2 regions of the Enterobacter hormaechei subsp. xiangfangensis genome follow, and region 1 is predicted to be linked to the other one. Evidence: predicted binding sites of a transcription regulator. Region 1 holds the regulator's gene; the other holds the start of a gene.

Region 1 (14,733 bases):
GCGGCGGGACTTTTAACCCGGCGACCTGATAATCACGCTCACGAGGTTCAGTCTGTTTGTTGAAGGGTTTGTTTCCTGCCATAGTGAATGGAGTTACCGAGATAAAGAGTGGGTCGAAAGATTACCACATTCTGGAGGAAGCATGGCAACACGTATTGAATTTCACAAGCATGGTGGCCCTGACGTACTCAAAGCGGTGGAATTTACCCCCGCTGCGCCTGGCGAGAACGAAATCCAGGTGGAAAACAAAGCTATCGGCATTAACTACATCGATACCTATATTCGCGGCGGCCTCTATCCGCCTCCGTCGATGCCGAGCGGGCTGGGCACCGAGGCGGCCGGCATCGTCAGCAAAGTGGGCAGCGCGGTTAAGCACATTAAGGAAGGCGATCGCGTGGTGTACGCGCAATCGGCGCTGGGCGCTTACAGCTCCATCCATAACGTTCCGGCCGAGAAAGCGGCGCTTCTGCCAAATGCGATCGGCTTCGAGCAGGCTGCCGCCTCATTCCTGAAAGGGCTGACGGTCTATTATCTGCTGCGTAAAACCTACGAAATTAAGCCTGACGAGCAATTCCTGTTTCACGCAGCCGCAGGTGGCGTGGGGCTGATTGCCTGCCAGTGGGCGAAAGCCCTGGGCGCGAAGCTGATCGGCACCACAGGCAGCGCGCAAAAAGCGCAGCGTGCGCTGGACGCGGGCGCATGGCAGGTGATCAACTACCGGGAAGAGAGCATCGTTGAGCGGCTAAAAGAGATCACTGGCGGCAAAAAGGTCCGCGTGGTGTATGACTCGGTGGGGAAAGACACCTGGGAATCTTCGCTGGACTGCCTGCAACGTCGCGGGCTGATGGTGAGCTTCGGTAACGCCTCCGGGGCTGTCACCGGGGTGAACCTGGGCATTCTGAATCAGAAAGGATCACTGTACGTCACTCGCCCTTCCCTGCAAGGTTACATCACCAACCGGGAAGAACTCGAGGAAGCCAGCAACGAGCTGTTCTCGCTGATCGCCAGCGGGGTGATTAAAGTGGATGTGGCAGAGGCGCAGAAATATCCGCTGACCGATGCGCAACGTGCGCATGAGGTGCTGGAGAGCCGGGCAACGCAGGGGTCGAGTCTGTTAATTCCCTGAGCCATAAAAAGAAATTGGGCTTCCCGTGGGAAGCCCTTTCTTTTTTTAGTTCGGCTGTATGTAGGGTACAGCTCGATGAATTCTTTAGCGGCAGCCATAGTGACAGATTCGATAAGTAAATCCTATTCTGTTCTAAGGATTGCTGCCGGAAAAGTTGCAGGTATGTGACGTACCCCTCAATACCTTAGTAACGGAAGCGGTTATTACGCTGATAACTGGGCAGTTTTGGCGATTTAATCGCCCGTATCGCCCATACCACCGCAATCGCCAGAAGTAACCACGGCAAGAGTTTAATCGTCAGGGCAAATAAACCGCCGACAAACATCACCACCGTGGCCACAACGAGCGCGGCCAGGATACCGAGCAGCGACACGCCCGTGACCATCAGCATGATAAAGAAACCAATCACAAAAAGTAGTTCAAGCATGGTGCTCTCCCACGAGTTCCCGAATGATGCTGCGATCGTTACAAGAATCATGCCAAAAATAAGTTGTTGTTCTGAAAGCAAAACGCCCCGCAATGTGTTGCAGGGCGTGGCGTATTTGACCATCTTTTAGCGAAATTTAACGTTTATCCGCAACCAGACGCAGCGCGTGTTCCAGTACCTCAATATCCGCACCGGCTTTATGCGCGTTCTCGCTGAGATAACGACGCCACTGGCGCGCACCAGGAATGCCCTGGAACAGGCCAAGCATATGGCGGGTAATGTGGCCCAGATACGTACCATGACTCAGCTCGCGCTCAATGTACGGATACATGGCGCGCACTACGGCCACGGGATCGGTGTCAGCACCCTCAACGCCAAAGATTTCCCGGTCAACCGTCGCCAGAATGCCCGGATTCTGATACGCCTCGCGTCCGACCATCACGCCATCCATATGTTCGAGGTGCGCTTTGGCCTCGTCCAGCGACTTAATACCGCCATTGATCGACATGGTCAGGTGTGGGAAGTCGCGTTTCAGCTGGTACACGCGCGGGTAGTCCAGCGGCGGGATCTCGCGGTTTTCTTTCGGGCTGAGGCCAGAGAGCCAGGCTTTACGGGCGTGGATGATAAACATCTCGCATTCACCCTTCCCTGATACGGTGTTGATGAAATCACACAGAAACTCATAGCTGTCCTGGTCGTCTATGCCGATACGGGTTTTGACCGTGACCGGGATAGAGACGACGTCGCGCATCGCTTTGATGCAGTCCGCCACCAGGTGTGCATTACCCATCAGACACGCGCCGAACATACCGTTTTGCACACGGTCGGACGGGCAACCGACGTTGAGGTTAATCTCGTCATAGCCGCGTTCTTCAGCCAGCTTCGCGCACTGCGCCAGCGCAGCCGGATCGCTGCCACCCAGTTGCAGCGCAACCGGATGCTCCTCTTCGCTGTACGCCAGATAATCGCCCTTGCCATGAATAATTGCGCCGGTAGTGACCATTTCGGTGTACAGCAGCGTATGGCGGGAGAGCTGGCGCAGGAAATAGCGGCAGTGTCTGTCCGTCCAGTCGAGCATTGGCGCAATGGAGAAACGGTGTGCAGGGAAAGCGGTCTGGAATTCTGACGACATGGCGAAGTTTTAAGCATCTGGTGGAAAAGGGGCGCTACTATAGCATAAAGAAAAGCCGGAGGCGCAGCGCCTCCGGTGGACTTTAGAACGTCATGCTCAACTGTGCCCCTGCGCCCCAGGTCTCGTCTTCGCCATAAAGCCCCATCAGGTCAACGTGGACGGCGTTGAACGGCGCGAAACCGACACCGCCGGTAAAGACGTTGCTGTCGTTCCCTTTCATATCCGCACGATAACCGGCGCGTACTGCCAGCCAGCTCAGCGGCGTGACTTCGGCACCGACGCCAACGTACTGGGAGGTGTCTTCGCTTTTAAAGCCCTTGGTTTCGGTCAGATCGCCGTCTGCGGTAAGCGTGACCAGATCGTTATGCCAGGCGGCCCCGGCAGTGACCAGCGGACGGATCTGATAGGTGTCTTTATAACTCACTACCTCTCCCGTGCGTCCGTTGCGAATGTGGATATCTTTGGTATCGATATCGCGCGACATCAGGTTTTGTCCGCTCACACCGACCGTCCAGTTTTCACCAAAATCAGCCGCAATACCGGCATCGACGTTGAAGCCAGTGTCGTCGGTACGGTAGCGGCTGTCGTTCCACTTATTACTGTCGTAATCGTAGATTGAGGTGGTGTAGTTATAGAGCCAGGTTTTTTGCAACTTCGGCGTGACGCCAACGGAAACCGGAACGCCGCCAAGATCGAACTGACGGGCCACCGCAATACCGTAGTCGGACACAATCGCCGCCCGACCAGACGCCGTAGAGTTAAGGTTTTTGGTGATCTGATCGGTACCGTTTAGCGCGGCATCCAGCGCCACACCGGCAGCCACCGCATCGCTTCGTTGTATACCGCGCAGATAATCAATGTCCTGCTGATCGATTGAAGAGCTGACCCGGCCATGGGCATAGCCTTTTGCCATAAAGGCCACGGAAAGAACATCGTTAGGGATACTGACGGCAATCCCCGCCCCTGCGGTGGCGTGTGCGGTCTTGCCTTTCAGGTAGTCCAGTTCATCAGCGAGATCTTTCGCTGCGCCCTGGAACTGATTGATCGAACCTAATGGATTGGTGATAACTTCAATGGGGGTCAGACTATCAACCACATCCTTGTAATGATTGATTTTGTCGTTAATGGTATCAATCTCGTCCTGAAGATTGTCTTCATCGGTCACCTGCACGCCAACGGACGGCAAAATAACCGTCACATCATCCTCGGGCTTAGATTTTGCCAGCAACGCGGGGTTGATTAACGCCCCGCTGCCATAGCTCCCTGCCGCGACACCCGTTCCGCCCATTGCGTCGCTACGCGCTTCCGTCCAGGTATTGGCTGCTCCCGCCTGATTTGCCATAAAAAAGGAGACAGCGATGCTAACCATCGAAAATTTAAAATGTTTTTTCACAGTGTGCTCGTAAATAGTTTGTTATTAGTTAACCCTGTCTGTTATCACCCAAACAGGAACGAACTATTGCTGTGAATAAGTGCAAAAAGACCCGCTATTTCCTTAAGTTAAATTCCATCCCGGCCTGTTGTAATATGTGACGACCATCAATATTTATAGAAGAGGAAATTATTTTCGCCCAGGTTTTCCATCGTGCGGCCCAAAAAACTGAGGCGGATGGTCGACCCAGCGGTCTTCGCGCGTCGCGGCATACACCGGATTGAGCGGATAGTAGATACGGTTATGTTTTTTATTGGCCTCACCCACCACCAGTAAGCGCACCTCTTCATCGGTATTGTTGATAAAGGTGTGACACACGCCCGTCCCGGCTGGAAATCCCACGCTGTCTCCGGGTTCGAGCTTCCATAAATAGCCATTGATCCAGGCCTCAGGGTAACCCTCCAGAACGTAAACAAACTCCTCTTCGTCGCTTTCCGCATGCGGATAAGATGTGCGGCGTCCGGGCGGCAGCCGTTCATGGTGAATACCAATGCGGCCGAGACCCAGTTTGCGGGCCAGCGGCGCGCCAATAGAAAAACGTTCGTTGCTGTCAGGATACGTTGCGTCATCAGCGCCTTCCACGTCCCGCCAGTGCCGAATACAGTCAGGTCTTTTCATTTTGCGATCTCTTGATTTGCGATGCGTCAGGTATAGCACAGCCTGGCGGATCTCGGTGTTTTTAGCAGAACATGATAAAGTGAGAGTTTTCACCCCTTACCACATCCGAGGTGCCCGATGGACAAGTCCACAAAAGAGCTGTTAGCGCAAGCTGAAAAGCTGTGCGCGCAACGCAATGTGCGCCTGACCCCGCAGCGCCTTGAGGTACTGCGTCTGATGAGCCTGCAACAGGGCGCCATCAGCGCCTACGATCTGCTCGATCTGCTGCGTGAAAGCGAGCCGCAGGCAAAACCGCCGACCGTTTATCGGGCGCTGGATTTTCTGCTGGAGCAAGGGTTTGTGCATAAAGTGGAATCAACAAACAGCTATGTGCTGTGCCATCTTTTTGACCAGCCAACTCACACGTCCGCCATGTTTATCTGCGATCGCTGTGGTGTGGTGAAGGAAGAGTGTGCGGAAGGTGTGGAAGATATTATGCATACGCTGGCAGCCAGAATGGGCTTTGCGCTGCGCCATAATGTGATTGAAGCCCACGGCTTATGTTCTGCCTGCGTGGAGGTGGAGTCATGCCGTCATCAGGATGACTGTCAGCACGATCACTCTATCCTGGTGAAGAAAAAGCCGCGTTAAAGCCAAAGAAAAAGGCGGCTCAGGGCCGCCCTTGGGGATAGTACCGGTTACCAGCGGTAGTCGTTACGGGTTTCCCAGTCTTTGACTTCGTTTTCCGCCTGATCTTTTTCGTAACCGTAGCGCTCCTGGATTTTACCTACCAGCTGATCGCGCTTACCTTCAATGACGGTCATATCGTCATCTGTCAGCTTACCCCACTGTTCTTTCGCTTTACCTTTGAATTGCTTCCAGTTGCCGCCGATTTCGTCTTTATTCATAATCGTGTCCTCGTGTTAAGCGTCTATGAGTATCGCCCGCTACGTTCTTTTCTGCTGGACGTGATTATTATTGTAGTTAAGGATTCGGTAGTTGTTTTTATATTCGGAATCTTTAACCGTTACGATATATCGTGCGGGGCTGGAAACCAGGTATTGTTTCGCCAGTGACGATGCCAGATAACGGCCAGCGAAAGGCCACGCAGTGAGAGAAACACCGCCAGCGCCAGCCACAGACCATGATTGCCGAGATACGGCAGGGTCAGCAGCGTCAGGCCAAACCCCGCCGCCGCGACGGCCATGCTGTTGCGCATCTCCGCCCCTCGCGTCGCACCAATAAACATGCCGTCCAGCAAATAGCACCACACACCCACCACCGGTAATACTACCTGCCAGAGGATGTAGCGATCGGCCAGCTCACGTAGCGCGGGCAACGAGGTGAGTAGCGCGACAATATGCTCACCAAAACAGGCGTATACCAGAGCAAAGGCCAGCGCCACCAGGCCCGCCTGACGACAGGCAGCACGCCAGACCTCACGTAACTGGCCGCTTTCACGCGCGCCATAGGCCTGCCCTGAATGCGCCTCGACGGCGTAAGCAAAACCATCCAGCGCGTAAGCGGTAAAGGTCAGTAACGTCATGAGCACTGCGTTGACTGCGACGATTTCAGGCCCAAGACGCGCACCAAAAACGGTTAAGGCGCCAAAGCAGAGTTGCAGCAGGAGCGAACGGAGCATGATGTCGCGATTAAGCGCCAGCAGCTTACGAATGTTGCCGCGCCAGGCCGATTTCAGCAGATCCAGGGTGATACCGCGCATCGCCAGTACGCGCCAGACCATTCCCAAACCAATTAGCAGCGTACCGTACTCGGCAATCGCCGTGGCCAGCGCCGCGCCCCGGACGTTCATGTGCAGCCCCATCACCAGCCACAGATCGAGCATAATGTTAAGCAGGTTGCCTACCACCAGCAGGATCACCGGCGCGCGGGCGTACTGCACGCCCAACAGCCAGCCCAGCAGGACCAGGTTTGCCAGTGAAGCGGGCGCGCTGAGCCAGCGAATTTCGAGGAACCGCCGGGCCTGTTCCAGTACGGCATCGCTGCCGCCCACAATATGGAGCGCAAAATCAATCAGCGGCGTACGCAACAGAACGATTAACGCGCCAGCACCGAACGCCAGAATGAGCGGCTGAACCAGCGCACGCGCCAGACGCAGGGGATCTTTTGCACCATACGCCTGGGCCGTCAGGCCCGTCGTACTCATGCGCAGAAAAAGCAGCAGCATAAAGAGAAAGCTGGTCGCCGTTGCGCCGATCGCGACGCCGCCGAGATAAATCGGCGAATCGAGATGCCCGATAACCGCCGTATCCACCAGCCCAAGCAGAGGAACGGTAATATTGGAAAAAATCATCGGTAGCGCAAGACGCCACAACGCCTTATCGGCAGAAGTTAGCAATGCCATGGAAATTACCGGAATCAGAAAACAGGCCAGGCTGTAGAGGAACTACAGCCTGTCAGGAAGAGATTACAGCCATTCACCGTTGCGGATAACGCCGACCGCCAGTCCTTCAATAGAGAAGCTCTGCTCGCGGAGATCCACCACAATCGGGGAGAATTCATTGTTTTCAGGCAGAAGCTGCACGGTATTGCCTTGTTTCTTCAGGCGCTTAACCGTCACTTCATCATCAATGCGCGCCACCACGACTTGCCCGTTACGCACGTCCTGCGTTTTGTGTACCGCCAGCAGATCGCCATCCAGAATACCGATATCTTTCATGGACATTCCGCTAACGCGCAGCAGGAAATCGGCGCTCGGCTTGAACATGCCTGGATCAACCTGATAGTGCCCTTCGATGTGCTGCTGCGCCAGCAGAGGTTCACCTGCCGCTACGCGACCCACCAGCGGAATACCGCTCTCTTCTTCCACCAGCAGACGAATACCGCGTGAGGCGCCGGAAACAATCTCAATCACGCCCTTACGCGCCAGCGCTTTAAGGTGCTCTTCGGCAGCATTAGGAGAACGGAAGCCCAGACGCTGCGCAATTTCTGCACGCGTGGGTGGCATACCCGTCTGGCCGATATGATCCCGAATGAGATCAAACACCTCTTGCTGCCTGGTCGTTAACGCTTTCATACCGCCCCCTGGGTGTATATACAGTTATGCTGTGAGTATATACAGTCAAAGGCGATTTTGGAACCAAAAACTGCACAAAAAACCAGGGACTTAATTATTCCTCGAGGCTCATCGGAAATGCGACCAAAGCAGCGTGACCCAGGTGATCGCCGCAGTGATAATCGCCAGCAGTACGGCAGCGGAACCCATGTCTTTCGCCCGGCCAGACAATTCATGGAATTCCGACCCGATTCGGTCAACAACGGCCTCAATAGCGCTATTAAGAATTTCCACTATCATCACCAGAAAGACAGATCCGATGAGCAGTACGCGGGTGATAGCATCAACATCAAGGAAGCAGGCGATGACAACGGCAACGATTGCAGCAACCGCCTCCTGGCGGAAAGCGGCTTCATTAACCCATGCAGCGCGGAAACCTTTCCATGAATAACCGGCAGCTTTAATGATTCGAGTTAACCCAGTGGTATTATTGGCCATTAAAAGAACCTTTTATGATAAATAGCGTCTGTAACTAAAGCCGCAGCGCGTTTTGCTGCAACCTGAAGTATGACGGGTAACAACAGAAATTTTGCGCGCTTTCTGTTATCCTTGCGCCGCAATTGCATTATTAACCAGAGGCTTTACATCGTTTATGTCCGGCTGGCCACGAATTTACTACAAATTACTTAATTTACCATTAAGCGTCCTGGTAAAAAGTAAGTCTATCCCAGCAGAACCTGCGCTGGAATTAGGGCTCGATACGTCGCGCCCTATTATGTACGTTTTGCCTTATAACTCGAAGGCAGACCTGCTGACGCTTCGCGCTCAATGTCTGGCGCACGATTTACCTGACCCACTTGAACCGCTGGAAGTCGACGGTACGCTGCTGCCACGCTACGTGTTCATCCATGGCGGGCCGCGCGTGTTCACCTATTACACGCCGAAAGAAGAGTCCATTAAGCTGTTCCATGATTACCTCGATCTGCACCGCAGCAACCCCGATCTGGACGTGCAGATGGTGCCGGTGTCGGTGATGTTTGGCCGTCGTCCGGGGCGCGAAAAAGGGGAAGAGAACCCGCCGCTGCGTATGCTCAACGGCATTCAGAAGTTTTTCGCCGTCTCCTGGCTGGGACGCGACAGTTTTGTCCGCTTCTCACCTTCCGTTTCACTGCGCCGCATGGCGGATGAACACGGCACTGACAAAATCATTGCGCAAAAGCTGGCGCGCGTTGCGCGTATGCACTTTGCACGTCAGCGTCTGGCGGCCGTTGGACCACGTCTCCCGGCACGTCAGGATCTGTTCAACAAGCTGCTGGCTTCCAAAGCGATTGCCCGTGCCGTAGAAGACGAAGCGCGCAGCAAGAAAATTTCGCACGAGAAAGCGCAGCAGAACGCAATCGCGCTGATGGAAGAGATCGCCGCGAACTTCTCCTACGAGATGATTCGCCTCTCTGACCGTATCCTCGGCTTCACGTGGAACCGCCTCTATCAGGGGATTAACGTCCACAACGCCGAACGCGTGCGTCAGTTAGCGCACGACGGCCACGAGATTGTCTATGTGCCCTGCCACCGCAGCCACATGGACTACTTGTTGCTCTCTTACGTGCTCTATCACCAGGGGTTGGTGCCACCGCATATTGCTGCCGGTATCAACCTGAACTTCTGGCCAGCAGGCCCGATTTTCCGCCGTCTGGGTGCGTTCTTCATTCGTCGTACCTTTAAAGGTAACAAGCTTTACTCCACCGTCTTCAGGGAGTATCTGGGCGAGCTGTTCAGCCGCGGTTATTCTGTGGAGTACTTTGTTGAAGGCGGTCGCTCGCGTACCGGTCGTCTGCTCGATCCAAAGACCGGCACGCTGTCGATGACCATTCAGGCCATGCTGCGTGGCGGTACCCGTCCTATCACGCTGGTGCCGATTTACATCGGTTATGAACACGTGATGGAAGTGGGCACCTACGCGAAAGAGCTGCGCGGTGCGACTAAAGAGAAAGAGAGTCTGCCGCAGATGCTGCGTGGGCTGAGTAAATTGCGCAACCTCGGCCAGGGATACGTGAACTTTGGCGAGCCCCTGCCGCTGATGACATATCTGAACCATCATGTTCCGGAGTGGCGCGAGTCTATCGATCCTATCGAAGCGGTACGTCCGGCCTGGCTGACGCCAACGGTCAACGGCATTGCATCCGAGCTGATGGTACGCATCAACAATGCTGGTGCGGCAAACGCCATGAACCTGTGTTGTACTGCGCTTCTGGCCTCTCGCCAGCGTTCACTGACCCGCGAACAGCTGACCGAGCAGATTGACTGCTACCTGGATATCATGCGCAACGTGCCGTATTCCGTGGATTCGACCGTGCCGTCTGCCACCGCCAGCGAGCTGATCGATCACGCGTTGCAGATGAACAAGTTCGAAGTCGAGAAAGATACGATTGGTGACATCATCATTCTGCCGCGCGAGCAGGCCGTGCTGATGACCTACTACCGTAATAACATCACGCACATGCTGATGCTGCCGTCGCTGATGGCGGCCATTATTACCCAGCACCGCCGTATTTCGCGTCAGGAGCTGCTGCGCCATATTCAGGCCATCTACCCGATGCTGAAAGCGGAGCTGTTCCTGCGCTGGAGTAAGGATGAACTGGCGGCAGAGCTCGATAAAATGACGGCAGAGATGCATCGTCAGGGGCTGATTACCATCAGTGATGATGAACTGCATATCAATCCGTCACGTTCACGTACCTTGCAGCTCCTGGCTTCCGGTGCGCGTGAGACGTTGCAGCGCTACGCCATTACCTTCTGGTTGCTGAGTGCAAATCCGTCCATCAACCGCGGTACGCTGGAAAAAGAGAGCCGGACGCTGGCCCAGCGCCTCTCCGTTCTGCATGGCATTAACGCCCCGGAATTCTTCGACAAAGCGGTATTCAGCTCCCTGGTGCTGACGCTGCGCGACGAAGGGTACATTAGCGATACGGGCGATGCCGAGCCGGAAGAGACGATGAAGGTTTACCAGATGCTGGCAGAGCTGATTACCGCGGATGTGCGTTTAACGATTGAGAGTTCGACGCAGGGCGAATGATGCTAAAGCCGGGTGACGCTAACGCTTACCCGGCCTACATGTTCCGCTAAATCGTAGGCCGGGTAAGGCGAAGCCGCCACCCGGCTTTTTTATGACCAGTAACTCATCGCCAGGCCCAGAAACAGCACCAGCCCGACGTAGTTATTATTCAGAAACGCTTTAAAGCAGGCTTCACGCTCGCGCTTCGCGATCAGCTTCTGCTGATACGCAAACAGCAGCCCCGCCACCAGTACGGACCAGTAAAACTCCCAGTTCAGCCCGTTCAGGCGACCAATCGCCACCATCAGCGCCAGCACCGCCACCTGTAATATGCCGATGATCAGCTTGTCGTGACGACCAAACAGGATCGCCGTCGATTTGATGCCAATCTTGAGATCGTCATCGCGATCGACCATCGCGTATTGGGTATCGTACGCAACGGCCCAGAGAATATTCGCCAGGAACATCAGCCAGCAGCTGAGCGGAACGGACTCGCTGACCGCGGCAAACGCCATGGGAATCGACCAGCCAAATGCCGCACCCAATACCACCTGCGGCAGATGGGTGTATCGCTTCATGAACGGGTAAACCCAGGCCAGCGCCAGAGCCGCAACGGACAGTAGAATGGTCATGGTGTTAAGGGTTAACACCAGCATGAAAGAGAGAAGCACCAGCACCACAAACAGAATGCGCGCCTCTTTCCCGGTCACCTGACCGCTCGGCAGAGGACGATTCGCGGTGCGCTTAACATGTCCATCAAATTTCCGGTCAGCATAGTCGTTGACCACACAGCCCGCAGCGCGCATCAGCCAGACGCCCGCCACAAATACCGCCAGGATCCACAGCGGCGGCACGCCCGGCGTGGCAACCCACAGCGCCCATAAGGTCGGCCACAGCAGCAGCAGCGCGCCAATGGGTTTATCAGTACGCATCAGGCGGTGATAGGCCAGCAGCTTATTCTGCGTCAGACTCCACTCCATTTTCTCTCCCTCTTAGTACAACGGCGATGCAGGCAAAAAGAGTTCCGTCAGTATTAACGGCTTGCCACTCAAACGAAGGCGGGAACGGCGCCCCCACAAATCGGCATCGCAACCAATTTCAATAAAATCACGGGTCAGTTCAGACGAGGTGAACAGATAGCGCCCCAGGGGCGTTTTGCCGAGGCGTTGCAATGCCAGCTCCGGCCCGGAAAGTGTAGACTCAGGAACCACCGTCCGCCCGGCAAGCCACGGCTCGCCATCTGCACAGAGTAAAATTTCACGCAGCCAGTAGCGTTCTTCCTGCGGCAGCAGCGGCAGCTCGCTGGCAATCTCCGCAGGCGAGACAAACCCTTCCTGAATCATCGTCACCGTGACCGTTTTACCCTGTTGCTCAAAACGTTTTGTCATGGAATCTTCCAGCAGCAGCCAGTCCAGCTGTTCCGGGTCAAGCGCAGGGATGTGGTCGAAATAGCGTAGCGCACGCAGCTGCGTGAGCGCGGGGTGTGACATGCCAGACTCTCCGATACATAACGTAAAAGCATTGTATCGCAGATTGGCAAAATGAGGACGGACAAACAGAATTTAACGATCACTATCGCAACAATGGTGCAACTTAGCCAAAAAAAGTGCGCCCGTGAAGGCGCACCAAACGACTAACAAAATCAGCACTGTGGGGAGACGGTTACCCCTTGCCTTTTACACTGCTGATAAAGGTGGAACGGGCAGTGGTTGAACCTAAACGCTCGGCTTCATCAAGCAGTTTCAGCGCTTTATCGACATCGCCGTTTTTAACTGCCTGCTTGATGGCGTTGTTAAAGTACGTTTCAGTATCGTTAAGCACCGGCTCGGCTTTTTTCGCCGGGGCCGGAGCCGCGGCCGGTGTTGCGGCTGGCGCGGCATACACAGGCGCGGCAGTATTACCCACCGTTACCGGCCCCGGGCCAGATGAGCCAAACAGCGGGCCTACGAGTACGCTGGAGGCGCTGTTGGTGGAGACTTTCAGCTTGATCAGGCCGTCGGTAGTATGGCGAGCATGCGGATCCGGGATATCCGGGACAGCGTTACCGGTGCCTTTTGCGTAGGCTTTCGCCGGATCAACCAGCTTCGTTGTCTGTTGCAGATCTTTTTCAGTCGTGAACACCAGGACATAAATCTTCTGCTGACCCAGGGCTGGCGTCAGGCGCATAACGCCTTCCAGCCGATCGGCACTCATGACGCCAGGCTCCTGATAGCTGAAATAGTCGCTTGGGAAGAATGCGGATGGCGTCATGCTCTGATCGAGGATCAGCACGTTAGGCGCGAAGACGCTGGTCTGTTTATTGACTTCACTGGTTAACGTCAGGGTCAGCTCGCCGATATTCGCCGGCACGCTGAAAGCCGCAACCGGACCGCTGATACCCGGCACGTTCAGCGACTGACCGCCAGCGGCAAGCTGCGTGGTTTGAGTTTTCGACTGATCAACTGGCGTCCACACCAGTTGCTGAAGAGCCGCAGCCGGAATAGCTGGCGCAGCACTGGTATTTTGAGGAACAAAATTCACATCTGCATAGGTGAGCGCAGGCGCACAGGCCAACAGCCCCGCAGAGAGGCACAGCGCGATGAGACTTTTCTTCATTTTCATTGTTATTACCTCTGATAGCGTGAGCACTGCGGTGGCCAGGCAATAGCGCGCAGCACCCTAAGGAGAGAGGGGCTTACGCCCCTCTTTTCAGGTCATTACGTCAGGCTCGACGAATTACCACCAGATTTCCATCTGGGCGCCGAAGGTCCACTCATCGTTGTCGCCACGGCTGAAGGTTTTCGCGGAGGTGTCGCTATACGCTACGCCAGAGGTGTAACCTGCACCTGAGTCGTTGTTTGCATAGCCCCATTTCTCATCCCACTTCGCGTAGGTTGCGAAGACACGGATAGCCGGACGGGACCAGATGCTGTCGCCTGCCTGCCATTGCTGTGCCAGGGTGATTTTGTACTGGCTGTTTTTGTCGTCAGTTTTCTGAGACTTAACGTTGTCGTAGCCCACTTCCAGCAAGGTGCTCATGATCGGCGTCCATTTGAACATTGGACGAACACCCACGGTCCACCACTCGGTACCGTTGTTGTTGTCACGATCGATGTTCTGGTACATACCGACGTACATCAGGTCCCAACGGTCTGCCAGGGTGATTGCACCGTGGTCCAGCACGCGCCACATAGAGCCGTCGTTATCGATGCTGCCGCCCTGTGGAATACCTTTACCGTTAGAGGTCATGGAATCCGTACCGTATTGCAGTACGAACTTGTTGAATCCTTTCATCATGCTCTGGGTGTGTTCAGCGGTGAACAGCCAGCCATCTTTAGAGGCGCCAGGTTGCAGATAGTAGTCGTCAGGAATGTTGGTATGACCGTAGTCAACGCCCAGCTCCAGCGTACCGCCCGGGTTGGTTTCCAGACCGGCTAAACGGACGTCGAAGACATCGTTTGGTACCACGTTGTCATAAATACGGTCGCCGTTCGCATCACGCTCGGCGAAGGTTGCAGAACCGCCGGACTCAGAAGAACGGGTCGCTGCCAGAGAGAGTTTGCCAAAGCCCAGATCGATGTTTTCAATACCGGCACCAGGACCAGAGATATCCCAGTAGTAGAAGTCGATCATGTGTACGTCATGACGCTGATAGAAGCGCTTACCGGCCCAGATGGTAGAGCCTGGCAGCCATTCAATCAGGTTTTTACCCTGCACGTTAGCTTCACGGAAGGCCGGGCTGGTGGATTCCCAGTCATTCTGTTGAGAAACGGAGTACGCTACGTTGGTGTCGAAATAGAAGCTCTTGTCGCCTTCTTTCCACACTTCCTGGCCCAGTTTCAGTTCGGCGTAGGTTTCACATTCGTTACCGAGACGGTATTTACTTTGTGCGCCTGTTGCCTGGAAACATTGTTGTTCACCGCCACTTCCGGTCCAGCCAATGCCGGAACGAGCATAACCTTTAAAGTCTAC
Region 2 (14,733 bases), 1.2 Mb from region 1:
ATTAACCTCTATTACCCGCATCGCGTCAAAGCCCCGTCCCGCGCCTGGCACCCGGAGACGCCGTTCCACCCGGCGTATTACTACGAGCCGTTCGAGCTGCCGGGGCGGAGGATGAACACCTCCCGCGGCTGGGAGATCTTCCCGCGCATTATTTACGACATGGCGATGCGGATTAAAAACGACTATCGCAACATTGACTGGTTTGTAGCGGAAAGCGGGATGGGTGTGGAGAACGAAGCGCAGTTTCGCAATCGCGACGGCATTATCGATGACACGTACCGCATCGCGTTTATCAGCGAACATCTCTACTACACGCTGCTGGCGCGGGAGGCGGGGGCAAACTGTCACGGTTATATGCTGTGGGCCTTCACCGACAACGTCTCGCCGATGAACGCGTTTAAAAACCGCTACGGGCTGATTGAGATCGACCTTGAAAATCAACGCGCACGGCGGGCAAAGAAATCAGCGTCCTGGTTCCGCCAGCTGCGCGATGAGCGTGTGCTGACGCTCAGGGTAGACGATGAATGGAAGTAAGCCTTCTGGTAAAATAGCGCACAAACTGGCCGGGAGGACGTCCGGCTCGCGCATTAACTGAAAAACACAGGTGAAAACGTGGATAAGGCTGTCATCCTGCCGGAAAAAAAACAGTACCAGGAGATTGGCGAGGATTTACGGGCGCAGATTATCCAGGGGCATTATCCCGTGGGATCGCGTCTGCCGCCGGAGCGCAACATCGCCGAGACGTATGGCGTGAGCCGCACTATCGTGCGCGAGGCGCTGCTGATGCTTGAGCTTCAGGGGACGGTGGATATTCGCCAGGGGTCTGGCGTGTACGTGATGCGCATTCCGGAGGAGCATGAAAACGAGGAAGAGCGTTTTCTGAACAGTGACGTGGGGCCGTTTGAAATTCTCCAGGCGCGTCAGCTGCTTGAAAGCAACATTGCCGCCTTTGCCGCAAAAATGGCGACGCGGGCGGATATCGACAACCTGCGCCGCATCATCGAGCAGGAGCAACGGGCGATTGCCGCCGACGATCGCAGCCAGGACAACAACAAAATGTTCCACCTGGTACTGGCGGGGGCCACACAAAACCAGATGCTGCTGGCGACCGTTGAAAGCGTCTGGCATCACATGGACAGCAGCCCACTGTGGCAGCAATTCAACGGCCACATCGCCAGCCGCGCATGGCGGCTGAAATGGCTCGGCGACAGGCAAACCATTCTCGCTGCGCTCCGCCGCCGCGACGTGATGGGGGCGTGGCAGGCGATGTTCCAGCATCTTGAAAACGTCAAAAAGAGCCTGCTTGAGCTGTCAGACGAAGACGCACCCGATTTCGACGGCTACCTTTTCGAATCGGTCCCTCTTTTCCAGGGGAAGCTGGTGTGAATATACTGCCGCTTCACGCTGCGCCGCAGTTTACACAGCAGGTGATCGACTGGATCTGGTACGCGTTTGGTGAAGGTATGCCGCGTGCCTTTTTCCAGAGCATTGTCGAGCACAGCCTGACGCCGGGCGAGTTACCGCTCACCTTTATTGCCGTTGAGGATGACCAGCTGCTGGGCACCGTTGGGCTGTGGCGTTGCGATTTAATTTCCCGACAGGATCTCCACCCCTGGCTGGCTGCGCTGTATGTCGATGAAGCCGCCCGGGGAAACGGGCTGGCGGGAAAACTTCAGCAGCATGTTATCGGCTACGCGCGACGCGCCGGGTATCACGAGCTTCATCTCTGGTCTGCCTGTCGCGACTTCTACGAACGTTACGGCTGGCACTACATCGGCGATGCGCTGGAATACCCGGATAAAACCGTCCATCTCTATCGCTGTTCGCTCACGGCTTCCGCGGGCGATACCACCGAGTGACGGCGCACTAAGGTTGGGCTGAACAGGTGAGTAATTTCCGGCGGCGGGCGATGCTCGGCCAGCGCTAACGCCAGTTCTGCCGCCTGCGTTGCCATGGTTACAATCGGGTAGCGCACGGTTGTCAGGCGAGGGCGCACGTAGCGCGACACCAGCACATCATCAAAGCCAATCAGCGAAATTTCTGCCGGGACGTCGATCCCGTTATCATTCAGCACGCCCATTGCGCCGGCGGCCATGGAGTCGTTATAGCTGGCCACGGCGGTGAAATTCCGCCCGCGTCCCAGCAGCTCGGTCATCGCCTGCTCGCCGCCACTCTCATCCGGTTCTCCGTACGCCACAAGGCGATCGTTGCAGGGCAGACCGGCTTCGCGCAGCGCGTCGTAATAGCCCTGAAGGCGATCTTCCGCATCGGAAATTGGGTGGTTGGAGCACAGATAACCAATTCGGGTATGGCCCTGCTGGATTAGGTGACGGGTTGCGAGCCATGCGCCGTAACGGTCGTCGAGCGCCACGCAGCGGGTTTCAAAACCGGGAATAATACGGTTGATAATCACCATCCCCGGCATCTGTTTCATCAGATGGATCAGCTCGGCGTCGGGGATCATTTTGGCATGGACCACCAGTGCCGCACAGCGATGACGGATCAGCTGCTCAATGGCCTGGCGCTCTTTCTGTTCATTGTGGTAGCCATTACCAATCAGCAGGAAATTTCCGGTGTGATAAGAGACTTGTTCTACGGCTTTGACCATCGCACCGAAAAACGGATCGGATACATCCCCGACCACCAGCCCGATGGTTTCTGTCGACTGCTGGGCAAGGGCGCGCGCGTTGGCGTTAGGGTGATAATTCAGGTTTTCCATGGCGTCCTGCACGGCCTGGCGCGATGCATCACTCGCTTTAGGGGAGTTGTTGATTACGCGGGAGACGGTCGCGACGGAAACACCGGCCAGACGAGCCACATCCTTAATTGTCGCCATTCAATACCTTCTTATAGGGGTAAGCGTTTACACACTAACTAGTGTTGCGGAAAAGCGGCGCGCATTCAAGGGGAGCGGGTGAGCGTCCTCTGCAAACGTGAAGCAGAACATCCCTCGCGGTGTAATCGTTACACGGCCAGTCATGTCTGAATAATGGTAATCTGAATCTTTAGTTACACTTTGCCTCAGGCTGTTGCGATTGTCCGTTAGCAACGATGCGTTATGAATTGCTAGAGTCGAGATCCCAGAGGTATTGATAGGTGGAATCAACTTCGGTTGATTAACACGATTTACACCAACCTGCGTTTTACGCAGGTTTTTTTTTTGCCTGTAAGTTCAACCTGTAACAGCAAAAGAGAATATTCACACCTGGTTGCACTTCGGCTCATTCCCTTGCGTTTTCCCGCTGGCGAAGCCTGTCGCCGGAGGCCACAATCAAGATCCCAGAGGTATTGATTGGTGAGAATTCCTGGTACGTTTTCGTACTCTTCTCTTGCACCAACCTGCGCGGATGCGCAGGTTTTTTTTCGCCTCTGTTTTTGCTATCGCTCCCTCACTACTTCTCGTGTAATCTGCCACCATTTATACCTTTCACACTGGCTGGCAAAGGGAGTTGAAATGCTTTTTGGGTCCTTCCGCACACTGTTTCGTGTCCTGTTTCGCATCCGCGTGACTGGCGATACGCAGGCACTCTATGGCGAGCGTGTTCTTATCACACCGAATCACGTCTCTTTTCTTGATGGCGTATTGCTGGCGCTGTTTTTGCCCGTGCGGCCCGTCTTCGCGGTGTACAGCTCCATCAGTGAAAAATGGTACATGCGCTGGCTCAAACCGCTGATTGATTTTGTCCCGCTCGATCCAACCAAACCGATGATGATTAAACATCTGGTGCGTCTGATTGGGCAGGGGCGTCCGGTGGTTATCTTCCCGGAAGGGCGGATTTCAGTGACGGGCTCCCTGATGAAAATTTACGATGGGGCCGGTTTTGTCGCGGCGAAGTCTCAGGCCACCGTCGTGCCGCTACGCATCGACGGGGCTGAGCTGACCTTTTTCAGCCGTCTGAAAGGGCTGGTGAAGCAGCGTCTGTTCCCGAAAATTACGCTGCATATATTACCGCCGACGTCACTGCCGATGCCCGAGGCGCCGCGTGCGCGCGACCGCCGTAAAATCGCCGGGGAAATGCTGCACCAGATTATGATGGAAGCGCGCATGGCCGTTCGCCCGCGCGAAACGCTGTATGAATCGTTGCTGTCAGCCCAGTATCGCTACGGTGCGAAGAAAAACTGCATCGAAGACATCAACTTTACGCCGGATACCTACCGTAAGCTGTTGACCAAAACGCTGTTTGTCGGGCGTATCCTGGAAAAATACAGCAAACAGGGTGAAAAGATCGGCCTGATGCTGCCAAACGCGGGTATCAGCGCGGCGGTGATCTTTGGTGCCGTCTCCCGGGGCCGCATTCCGGCGATGATGAACTACACGGCGGGCGTGAAAGGGCTCTCCAGCGCGATTACCGCGGCGCAAATCAACACCGTCTTTACCTCCCGCCAGTTCCTGGATAAAGGCAAGCTGTGGCACCTGCCGGAACAGCTGACGCAGGTGCGCTGGGTGTTCCTGGAAGATCTGAAAGCAGACGTCACGACCGCCGACAAGCTGTGGATTTTCGCGCACCTGCTATTGCCGCGTCTGGCGCAGGTTAAGCAGCAGCCGGAGGATGATGCCATTATCCTCTTTACCTCCGGCTCTGAAGGCAACCCGAAAGGTGTGGTTCACAGTCACAAAAGCATTCTGGCGAACGTCGAACAGATTAAAACCATTGCTGACTTTACCGCCAACGATCGCTTTATGTCGGCGCTGCCGCTGTTCCACTCATTTGGTCTGACCGTGGGGCTCTTTACGCCGCTGCTGACCGGTGCCGAGGTGTTCCTCTACCCAAGCCCGCTGCACTACCGCATTGTGCCGGAACTGGTTTATGACCGTAACTGCACGGTGCTGTTCGGGACGTCCACCTTCCTCGGAAACTACGCGCGCTTCGCCAACCCGTATGATTTCTTCCGCGTGCGCTACGTGGTGGCGGGGGCGGAAAAACTCCAGGACAGCACGCGCCAAATCTGGCAGGACAAGTTTGGCCTGCGCATTCTGGAAGGCTATGGCGTGACGGAGTGCGCGCCGGTGGTCTCCATCAACGTTCCGATGGCGGCAAAACCCGGAACGGTTGGCCGCATTCTGCCGGGGCTGGACGCGCGTCTGCTGGCGGTGCCGGGTATTGAAGACGGCGGACGTCTTCAGCTGAAAGGGCCGAACGTCATGAACGGCTATTTGCGTGTGGAAAACCCGGGGGTGCTTGAGGCGCCGACGGCTGAGAACGTCAATGGCGAGGTTGAAACGGGCTGGTACGACACGGGCGATATCGTGCGCTTCGACGATCAGGGCTTCGTGCAGATCCAGGGACGCGCAAAACGCTTCGCCAAAATCGCCGGGGAAATGGTCTCTCTTGAAATGGTCGAGACGCTGGCGACCGCAGTCTCAGCAGAGAAAATGCATGCGACCGTGGTGAAAAGTGATGCCAGTAAAGGCGAGGCGCTGGTGCTCTTCACAACAGACGGTGAACTGAAGCGTGACGCGCTGCTCAGGTATGCACGCGAACACGGTATCCCCGAGCTGGCGGTCCCCCGCGATATTCGTTACCTCAAACAGTTACCGGTGCTGGGCAGCGGTAAACCCGATTTCGTGACCCTGAAGGGCATGGTTGAAGAGGCGGAACAGCAAAATGCGTGAGTCAGTGCACACTAACACTTCAATCTGGTCGAAAGGCATGATGGCGGTTATCGCCGCCCAGTTTCTTTCCGCGTTCGGCGATAACGCGTTGCTGTTTGCCACGCTGGCGTTGCTGAAAGCTGAGTTTTATCCCGACTGGAGCCAGCCGATCCTACAGATGGTGTTTGTGGGTGCTTACATCGTATTTGCGCCGTTTGTCGGCCAGGTGGCGGACAGCTTCCCGAAAGGTCGGGTCATGATGTTTGCCAACAGCCTTAAGCTTCTGGGCGCGGCAAGTATCTGCTTTGGTATCAATCCTTTCGTCGGCTACACGCTGGTGGGCATTGGTGCGGCAGCCTACTCCCCGGCGAAGTACGGCATTCTGGGTGAGCTCACCACCGGTGATAAGCTGGTGAAGGCCAACGGCCTGATGGAGTCCTCCACCATTGCGGCTATTCTGCTGGGTTCGGTGGCGGGTGGCGTACTGGCAGACTGGCATGTGCTCGCCGCGCTTGGCATCTGCGCCCTGATGTACGGTGGCGCGGTGATCGCCAACCTGTTTATCCCCAAACTGGCCGTGGCGCGTCCGGGGCAATCCTGGCGCTTCGGGCCCATGACCGGCAGCTTCTTCAACGCCTGCCGCGTACTGTGGCGTAACGGTGAAACACGCTTCTCGCTGATGGGCACCAGCATGTTCTGGGGGGCCGGCGTTACGCTGCGTTTCCTGCTGGTGCTATGGGTGCCGGTGGCGCTGGGCATTACTGACAACGCCACGCCGACTTACCTGAATGCCATGGTCGCCGTCGGGATTGTTGTCGGGGCCGGGGCTGCGGCAAAACTGGTGACGCTGGAAACCGTCGCGCGCTGCATGCCTGCGGGGATCCTGATTGGCGTCGGCGTTCTGTTCTTCTCCCTGCAACATGCCCTATTGCCTGCCTATGCCCTGCTGTTGCTGATCGGCATGTTAGGCGGTTTCTTTGTGGTGCCGCTAAACGCGCTGTTGCAGGAGCGCGGCAAGCAGACCGTTGGGGCGGGTAACGCCATTGCGGTGCAAAACCTTGGTGAAAACATGGCGATGTTGCTGATGCTGGGGATTTACTCGCTGGCGGTAAAAGCAGGTGCGCCGGTCGTGGCAATCGGGGTAGGATTCGGCGCGCTGTTCGCGCTGGCGATTAGCGGGCTGTGGGTCTGGCAGCGTCGTCGTTGAATTGTGCTGCCTGATGCCCTCACCCCGGCCCTCTCCCACAGAGAGAGGGTGAAAACCCTAAAAACGGCAACGTGCGTTGCCGTTTTGCTTTTATTACGGTGCCGGGTAGGTATAAACCTGATGCACCGCTTCTATCTCCGCTAATACCTCTTCACTCAGGTTCAGATTGAAACTCTCAATATTGGTTTTCAACTGATCCATCGTCGTTGCGCCGAGCAGGGTACTCGCCACAAATGGCTGACGACGCACGAAGGCCAGCGCCATCTGCGCCGGATCGAGTCCGTGGCGTTTCGCGATATCCACGTAGGCCGCAACGGCTTTTTGCGTCTGCTCGCCGCTATAGCGGGTGAAGCGGCTGAAAAGCGTGTTACGCGCGCCAGCCGGTTTCGCGCCGTTCAGGTATTTGCCCGTCAGGGTACCGAAGCCCAGACAGGAGTAGGCGAGCAGCTCCACCTCTTCGTACTGCGTCACCTCCGCCAGACCCACTTCATAACTGCGGTTCAGCAGGCTGTACGGGTTCTGAATGGTCACGATGCGCGGCAGATCGTGTTTATCGGCCAGATGCAGATAGCGCATCACGCCAAACGCCGTCTCGTTGGAAACGCCGATGTAGCGGATCTTACCCGCCCGCTGGCACTCCGTGAGCGCTTCCAGCGTTTCCAGCAGGGTAACGGCCGGAGCACTTTCGTTCCAGGTGTAGCCAAGCTTACCGAAGCAGTTCGTCGGACGCTGCGGCCAGTGCACCTGATAAAGATCGAGATAGTCGGTTTGCAGGCGCTTGAGGCTTGCATCCAGCGCCGCACGGATATTCTTGCGATCGAGGATCTGATTAGGGCGGATCCCGGCATCGTTATTACGGGAAGGTCCGCTGACTTTGGAGGCGATGACCAGCTTTTCGCGATTGCCGCGTTTCGCCAGCCAGTTGCCGACATACGTTTCAGTAAGACCTTGTGTTTCCGGGCGGGGAGGAACGGGGTACATCTCCGCCACGTCAATCAGGTTAATGCCCTGGCTGACGGCGTAATCGAGTTGTGCATGGGCATCGGCTTCGCTGTTTTGTTCACCAAATGTCATGGTGCCCAACCCCAGTTGGCTGATCTCCAGAGCGCTGTGGGGGATACGATGATAATGCATAGCCGGTTTCCTTTTTTAGACATACAGACTGCGTCAGGAGCCTCCCGACAAAGGAATATAAACATGGCAGAGGGAAGGCAAAAGGGGAAGGAAAAAATCAAAAAGGCCAGCAAGCTACTGACCTTTATCTGTTTAACGCTCGATGATCTGGGAGACTTCGTCGCGATTAATCTGCATTTGATTGCCTTCGCGATCGCGGTAACTCACCAGACCGGTATCGTCGTCGACTTCGGGTTTGCCATCGGTCAGGATCATACGACCATCTTTCGTTGACATGACATAGTCGCTGCTACAACCCGATACCGCAAACGCTAAACCGACTGCTGAGATAATTACTGCCCATTTTTTCATCGTTCTCATCCTCACCTGGCTCGTATCAAATCATAGTGTAGTAATAACCTGATATTACGACAGGTGAAAGGGGGGAAATCTTAAAAAGGAGGAGATTATGTTAGCCGGAGCGCAAAATTAGTAAAAAACTATGTTTTCAACAGGAAGTGGCGTGCCAGCAGTGCCCCGGTGAAATTCTTTTTAAGATAGAAACCGCGCGGCAGCGTCAGGATCGGTTCGCCCTGTGCGCCTACCGCTTCAGTGAGCGCTTTGCTATTGGCGGCTTTAGGACGAAGTTGCAGCACTTCGCCATGCCGGGCGGTGATCCGCTCAACCTGTCCCAGCACAATCATGTCCATCAGCTCTTCCCAGTCCTGGGAAAGCAGTCTCTCCTCTTCATCATTCGGACTCCAGAGCAGCGGGGCGCCAACGCGACGCTCTGCCAGCGGGATCTGCCTGTCGCCCTCAACGGGTACCCACAACACCCGCTTCAGCTTATGCCTGACGTGGCTGGTTTCCCAGGTCACTCCGCTGTTACCCGTGAGCGGCGCAACGCAGACAAAGGTGGTTTCCAGCGGCCGCCCCTGGCTATCGATGGGGATCGTCTTCAGTTCCACCCCCAGCGCCGCAAAATCTTGCTCGGGTTTACTGCCCGCGCTTGCGCCCAGCCAGCGTTCCAGCAACACGCCGATCCAGCCCTTATCACGCTTTAGATCGTTGGGTATCGTCAACCCCGCCATCACGGCCAGCTCGCCCAGTGAATAGCCTGCCAGACGTTGCGCCTGCTGGAGCAACTGGGCTTCACTGACGGGAGGGGAGAGCAGTGGGGCGAGAGAATGCATACTAACAACCTTTTGATTAAAAAATGAGCTGATATTTTATCCCTTGTGGACAGAGTTTACCTTTTTCTGAGTGAATATCCCATGCGTATGATTTATTTCATCTTTTTTAGACTATAGCCCGTCGCGCCGCGGCTAAAAAACAGGTTGTGCAATTCTGGTCACTGACAATAAACAGGATCTTACACCATGTTATCCACAGAAAAATGGGATAACTGGGAATAACTGCCACTACTGTTTCAATTTACAGCCTTGACGTGCGATGAAAATCGAATTTTCACACAAATTGTGCCTAACTTATTGGCACAATCTGTGGATAAAACCGACGCTGTTCGATCTTTCATCAGCAGGAGGATCTTTGATGTGACGATCGTCACGTTAATCGCCTCTGGCACCCTTAATTCCAATATAATATTATGAATTTAAATGATTTATTTTTGGCAGGGTAAAGTGGCGTTTCGTCGGGTTAAAAGGTTGTTCATCGGTAATTCCGCACTTCTTCACAACTATATCCACAGAAAAGGTGAATAAAAATGGTCTCTGTCGCCCGCATCTGTTTATAACTCCTCACTAAATTGTGAGTTATTCAAATGTTATTAGGTTGCAGGCCTGTAAGAGAGTGGTTTACCGCCTCCCTGTAGTGTGAAACAATCATTCATATATCAGATTTAGTTTGGGGTAGTCCGGTGATTGATGACGATGGCTACCGCCCAAACGTAGGAATAGTAATTTGTAATCGTCAGGGCCAGGTGATGTGGGCCCGGCGATATGGTCAGCACTCCTGGCAGTTCCCGCAAGGCGGGATCAATCCTGGAGAGTCCCCAGAACAAGCGATGTACCGGGAGCTGTTTGAAGAGGTTGGTTTAAGCCGAAAAGATGTTCGTATTCTGGCTTCGACCCGCAACTGGTTGCGTTACAAGTTACCGAAACGTTTGGTGCGTTGGGACACAAAGCCGGTTTGTATCGGCCAGAAACAGAAGTGGTTTCTTTTGCAGTTGGTGGGCAACGATTCAGATATCAATATGCAAACCAGCAGCACGCCAGAGTTTGATGGCTGGCGCTGGGTAAGCTACTGGTATCCGGTTCGTCAGGTCGTGTCATTTAAGCGCGATGTATATCGTAGGGTGATGAAAGAGTTCGCAAGTGTCGTGATGCAGCTTCAGGAGACGCCTCCGAAGCCACAGAGCGCACCTGCCTGGCGACGTAAAAGAGGTTAAGCTACGCAAATCATGCTCACCCGCTTGCGAGAAATAGTTGAAAAGGTTGCCAGTGCGCCTCGCCTCAACGAGGCGCTGAATATTCTGGTGACGGACATCTGTCTTGCGATGGAAACCGAGGTCTGTTCGGTCTACCTGGCCGATCATGACCGACGTTGCTACTACCTGATGGCAACCCGCGGTTTAAAAAAACCACGGGGACGCACCGTCACGCTCGCGTTTGATGAAGGTATTGTTGGCCTGGTCGGGCGACTGGCGGAGCCAATCAACCTTGCCGATGCGCAAAAACACCCCAGCTTCAAATATATCCCTTCCGTCAAAGAGGAGCGGTTCCGCGCTTTCCTTGGCGTGCCTATTATTCAGCGCCGCCAACTGCTTGGCGTGCTTGTTGTCCAGCAACGAGAGTTGCGGCAGTACGACGAAAGCGAGGAGTCTTTCCTCGTCACGCTGGCAACGCAGATGGCTGCTATCCTCTCCCAGTCTCAGCTGGCAGCCCTTTTTGGGCAGTATCGTCATACCCGCATCCGCGCGCTTCCGGCCTCGCCGGGCGTCGCGATTGCCGAAGGCTGGATGGATGCCACGCTCCCGCTGATGGAGCAGGTCTACGAAGCCTCGACGCTGGATGAAGCGCTTGAGCGCGAACGGCTTACCGCTGCGCTGGAAGAGGCGGCGAATGAGTTTCGTCGCTACAGCAAACGCTTTGCCGCTGGCGCGCAAAAAGAGACGGCGGCTATTTTCGATCTCTACTCACACCTGCTTTCCGATGCGCGTTTGCGTCGTGAGTTATTTGCCGAGGTCGATAAAGGGTCGGTGGCAGAATGGGCGGTTAAAAAGGTCATTGAAAAATTTGCTGAGCAGTTTGCGGTGCTGACTGACGGTTATCTGAAAGAGCGCGCCGGCGATTTACGCGCGCTTGGGCAACGTCTGCTGTTCCACCTCGATGATACTATTCAGGGGGCGAACGCCTGGCCGAACCGGTTTGTGCTGGTGGCCGATGAACTCTCAGCGACGACGCTGGCTGAATTACCGCAGGACAGGCTGGCGGGCGTGGTGGTGCGCGATGGCGCTGCTAACTCCCATGCCGCCATTATGGTGCGCGCGCTCGGTATTCCGACCGTGATGGGGGCGGATATTCAGCCCTCCGTACTGCATCGCCGTACGCTGGTGGTGGACGGATATCGTGGTGAGTTGCTGGTGGATCCTGAACCGGTTCTCCTTCAGGAGTACCAGCGTCTTATCAGCGAAGAGAATGAATTAAGCAAGCTGGCGGAAGATGACGTCAACCTGCCCGCGCAGCTCAAGAGCGGTGAGCGGGTGAAGGTGATGCTCAACGCTGGCTTAAGCCCCGAGCATGAAGAGAAGCTCGGCAGCCGCATCGATGGCATCGGCCTCTACCGCACTGAAATACCGTTTATGCTGCAAAGCGGCTTCCCGTCAGAAGAGGAGCAGGTGGCGCAGTATCAGGGCATGTTGCAGATGTTTAATGACAAACCCGTCACGTTGCGCACCCTGGACGTCGGCGCGGATAAGCAACTGCCCTATATGCCCATCAGTGAAGAGAATCCCTGCCTCGGCTGGCGTGGGATCCGCATAACCCTCGATCAGCCGGAAATCTTCCTTATCCAGGTTCGTGCCATGCTGCGTGCCAACGCGGCCACGGGGAATCTCAGCATTTTGCTGCCGATGGTCACCAGTATTGACGAGATCGACGAAGCGCGGCGGTTGATAGAACGTGCAGGGCGCGAAGTGGAAGAGATGATCGGCTATGCGATCCCTAAACCCCGTATCGGCGTGATGCTTGAAGTGCCTTCGATGGTCTTTATGTTGCCGCAGCTGGCGACCCGCGTTGATTTTATCTCCGTTGGTACCAACGACTTAACGCAATACATTCTGGCAGTCGATCGCAACAATACGCGTGTTGCCAGCATCTACGATAGCCTGCATCCGGCGATGCTTCGTGCCCTGGCGATGATCGCCCGCGAAGCCGAGCAGCATAATATCGACCTGCGCCTGTGCGGTGAAATGGCCGGCGATCCGATGTGCGTGGCGATCCTGATTGGTCTCGGTTTCCGTCACCTGTCAATGAACGGACGTTCCGTTGCGCGTGTGAAATACCTGTTACGTCACATCGAACAAGATGAGGCGCGCGAACTGGCCGCGCGTAGCCTGGAAGCACAGCTGGCAGCCGAAGTGCGCCATCAGGTGGCTGCGTTTATGGAGCGACGCGGCATGGGCGGTTTGATCCGCGGTGGCCGCTGATCCCCACAAAATAATGACTGCTCGGACGACCCCTCTCCCTTGAGGGAGAGGGATGGGGTGAGGGAGAACTGCGCGCATGAACCCCTATACACATCTTTTACATCTCAGGCGCATCCTCCGCGCCTGCCTTATGCTATGATTCGCAACTTTGGAGCACCTGCCAACGGCGGGAATGCAATTCACCCGCTGTCCACTTTCAGCGGAATAACAACATCTTGTGGTGACAGATGAACAGTGGTTATCTGCATTTTCCGGAATTCGATCCGGTTATTTTCTCAATAGGACCTGTAGCGCTGCACTGGTACGGTCTGATGTACCTGGTGGGCTTCGTTTTTGCCATGTGGCTTGCTGGCCGTCGCGCCAGTCGTCCGGGCAGTGGATGGACGAAGAACGAAGTGGAAAACCTGCTTTATGCCGGCTTCCTCGGCGTATTCCTGGGAGGTCGCATCGGTTATGTCCTGTTCTATAATTTCCCGGTATTCCTGAACGACCCGCTCTATCTGTTCCGCGTCTGGGACGGCGGTATGTCCTTCCACGGCGGACTGATTGGTGTGATCCTCGTGATGGTGATCTTCGCCAGACGCACCAAACGCAACTTCTTCCAGGTGGCTGATTTTATTGCGCCGTTAATCCCGTTTGGGCTGGGCGCAGGGCGTCTGGGCAATTTCATCAACGGTGAGCTGTGGGGGCGTGTCGATCCGAGCGTGCCGTTTACCATGCTGTTCCCGGGCTCCCGCGCAGAGGATATCGCGCTGCTGCCTTCGCATCCTGAGTGGCAGTCCATTTTCGATACCTACGGCGTCCTGCCGCGCCATATGTCACAGCTCTATGAGCTGGCGCTGGAAGGCGTGGTGCTGTTCATCATCCTGAATCTTTATATCCGCAAACCGCGTCCAATGGGGGCTGTCTCCGGTCTGTTCCTGATTGGCTACGGCGCGTTTCGTATCATCGTCGAGTTCTTCCGCCAGCCGGATGCGCAGTTTACCGGTGAATGGGTACAGTACATCAGCATGGGGCAGATCCTCTCCATCCCGATGATTGTCGCGGGTGCCATTATGATGATTTGGGCGTATCGTCGTCGTCCACAGCAACAACTTTCCTGAGGAATCATGAAACAGTATCTTGAATTGATGAAAAAAGTGCTCGACGAGGGCACGCCGAAAAACGACCGCACCGGCACCGGTACGCTCTCCATTTTTGGCCACCAGATGCGCTTCAATCTGCAAGAAGGCTTTCCTCTGGTGACAACGAAGCGCTGCCATCTGCGCTCGATCATTCATGAACTGCTCTGGTTCCTGCAAGGCGATACCAACGTTGCTTATCTACATGAAAACAATGTCTCCATCTGGGACGAGTGGGCAGATGAGAACGGCGACCTGGGTCCGGTCTACGGCAAGCAATGGCGCGCGTGGCCTACCCCGGACGGCCGTCATATCGACCAGATCACGACCGTCATAAACCAGCTGAAAAATGATCCGGACTCGCGCCGTATCATTGTCTCTGCCTGGAACGTGGGTGAACTGGATAAAATGGCGCTGGCGCCTTGCCACGCGTTTTTCCAGTTTTACGTGGCGGACGGCAAGCTCTCCTGCCAGCTCTATCAACGCTCCTGCGACGTGTTCCTCGGCCTGCCGTTTAACATCGCCAGCTACGCGCTGTTGGTGCATATGATGGCGCAGCAGTGCGATCTTGAAGTAGGCGATTTTGTCTGGACGGGCGGTGATACCCACCTCTACAGCAATCATATGGAACAGACGCATCTCCAGCTGACGCGCGAACCGCGTGCATTGCCGAAGCTGGTGATCAAACGTAAACCGGACTCGATCTTCGATTACCGTTTTGATGATTTCGAGATTGAGGGTTACGACCCGCATCCCGGCATTAAAGCTCCTGTCGCCATCTGATACGGCAAATCCTGACACAACCGGTGCTCTTTAGCGCCGGTTTTTTTTCACGCCCGTTTTGTTTTTCGAGCCTGTTTCCAGAGATGATGCAACGCGTTGCAACGGGTGAAAATCTCCTGAAAGCGGCTCGTAAAGTTCTGGTTTGACGCTCGCACCGTTTCTGCTATTCCTCCACACTCCCGCCATGAAAAACGAACAAGGCTTTACGCTTATCGAAACCCTTATCGCCGTTTCGCTGGCAGTGATCCTC

What was found. The regulator LexA, encoded in region 1, represses DNA repair genes until DNA is damaged. The targets are predictions, from matches to a motif close to TNCTGTATGTACATACAGNA.
Positions count from the first base shown of each region.
Region 2: the regulator LexA is predicted to act here: its motif matches at 9,336-9,355, upstream of mutH (DNA mismatch repair endonuclease MutH).

Region 1 is NZ_CP017183.1:308,869-323,601, reverse strand. It holds gene dnaB (replicative DNA helicase) at 1-82, opposite strand, end outside; gene BFV63_RS01555 (quinone oxidoreductase) at 143-1,126, shown strand; gene pspG (envelope stress response protein PspG) at 1,311-1,553, opposite strand; gene dusA (tRNA dihydrouridine(20/20a) synthase DusA) at 1,690-2,685, opposite strand; gene BFV63_RS01540 (conjugal transfer protein TraF) at 2,768-4,054, opposite strand; gene BFV63_RS01535 (cupin domain-containing protein) at 4,247-4,735, opposite strand; gene zur (zinc uptake transcriptional repressor Zur) at 4,853-5,365, shown strand; gene BFV63_RS01525 (CsbD family protein) at 5,413-5,622, opposite strand; gene dinF (MATE family efflux transporter DinF) at 5,742-7,079, opposite strand; gene lexA (transcriptional repressor LexA) at 7,143-7,751, opposite strand; gene BFV63_RS01510 (diacylglycerol kinase) at 7,860-8,228, opposite strand; gene plsB (glycerol-3-phosphate 1-O-acyltransferase PlsB) at 8,383-10,803, shown strand; gene ubiA (4-hydroxybenzoate octaprenyltransferase) at 10,893-11,762, opposite strand; gene ubiC (chorismate lyase) at 11,775-12,272, opposite strand; gene malM (maltose operon protein MalM) at 12,445-13,383, opposite strand; gene BFV63_RS01485 (maltoporin) at 13,498-14,733, opposite strand, start outside.
Region 2 is NZ_CP017183.1:3,731,906-3,746,638, reverse strand. It holds gene BFV63_RS17830 (glycoside hydrolase family 1 protein) at 1-534, shown strand, start outside; gene BFV63_RS17825 (GntR family transcriptional regulator) at 613-1,386, shown strand; gene BFV63_RS17820 (GNAT family N-acetyltransferase) at 1,383-1,859, shown strand; gene galR (HTH-type transcriptional regulator GalR) at 1,814-2,836, opposite strand; gene aas (bifunctional acyl-ACP--phospholipid O-acyltransferase/long-chain-fatty-acid--ACP ligase) at 3,455-5,614, shown strand; gene lplT (lysophospholipid transporter LplT) at 5,607-6,800, shown strand; gene BFV63_RS17800 (NADP(H)-dependent aldo-keto reductase) at 6,894-7,934, opposite strand; gene BFV63_RS17795 (YgdI/YgdR family lipoprotein) at 8,067-8,285, opposite strand; gene mutH (DNA mismatch repair endonuclease MutH) at 8,414-9,106, opposite strand; gene rppH (RNA pyrophosphohydrolase) at 9,790-10,320, shown strand; gene ptsP (phosphoenolpyruvate--protein phosphotransferase) at 10,333-12,579, shown strand; gene lgt (prolipoprotein diacylglyceryl transferase) at 12,807-13,682, shown strand; gene thyA (thymidylate synthase) at 13,689-14,483, shown strand; gene BFV63_RS17765 (prepilin peptidase-dependent protein) at 14,668-14,733, shown strand, end outside.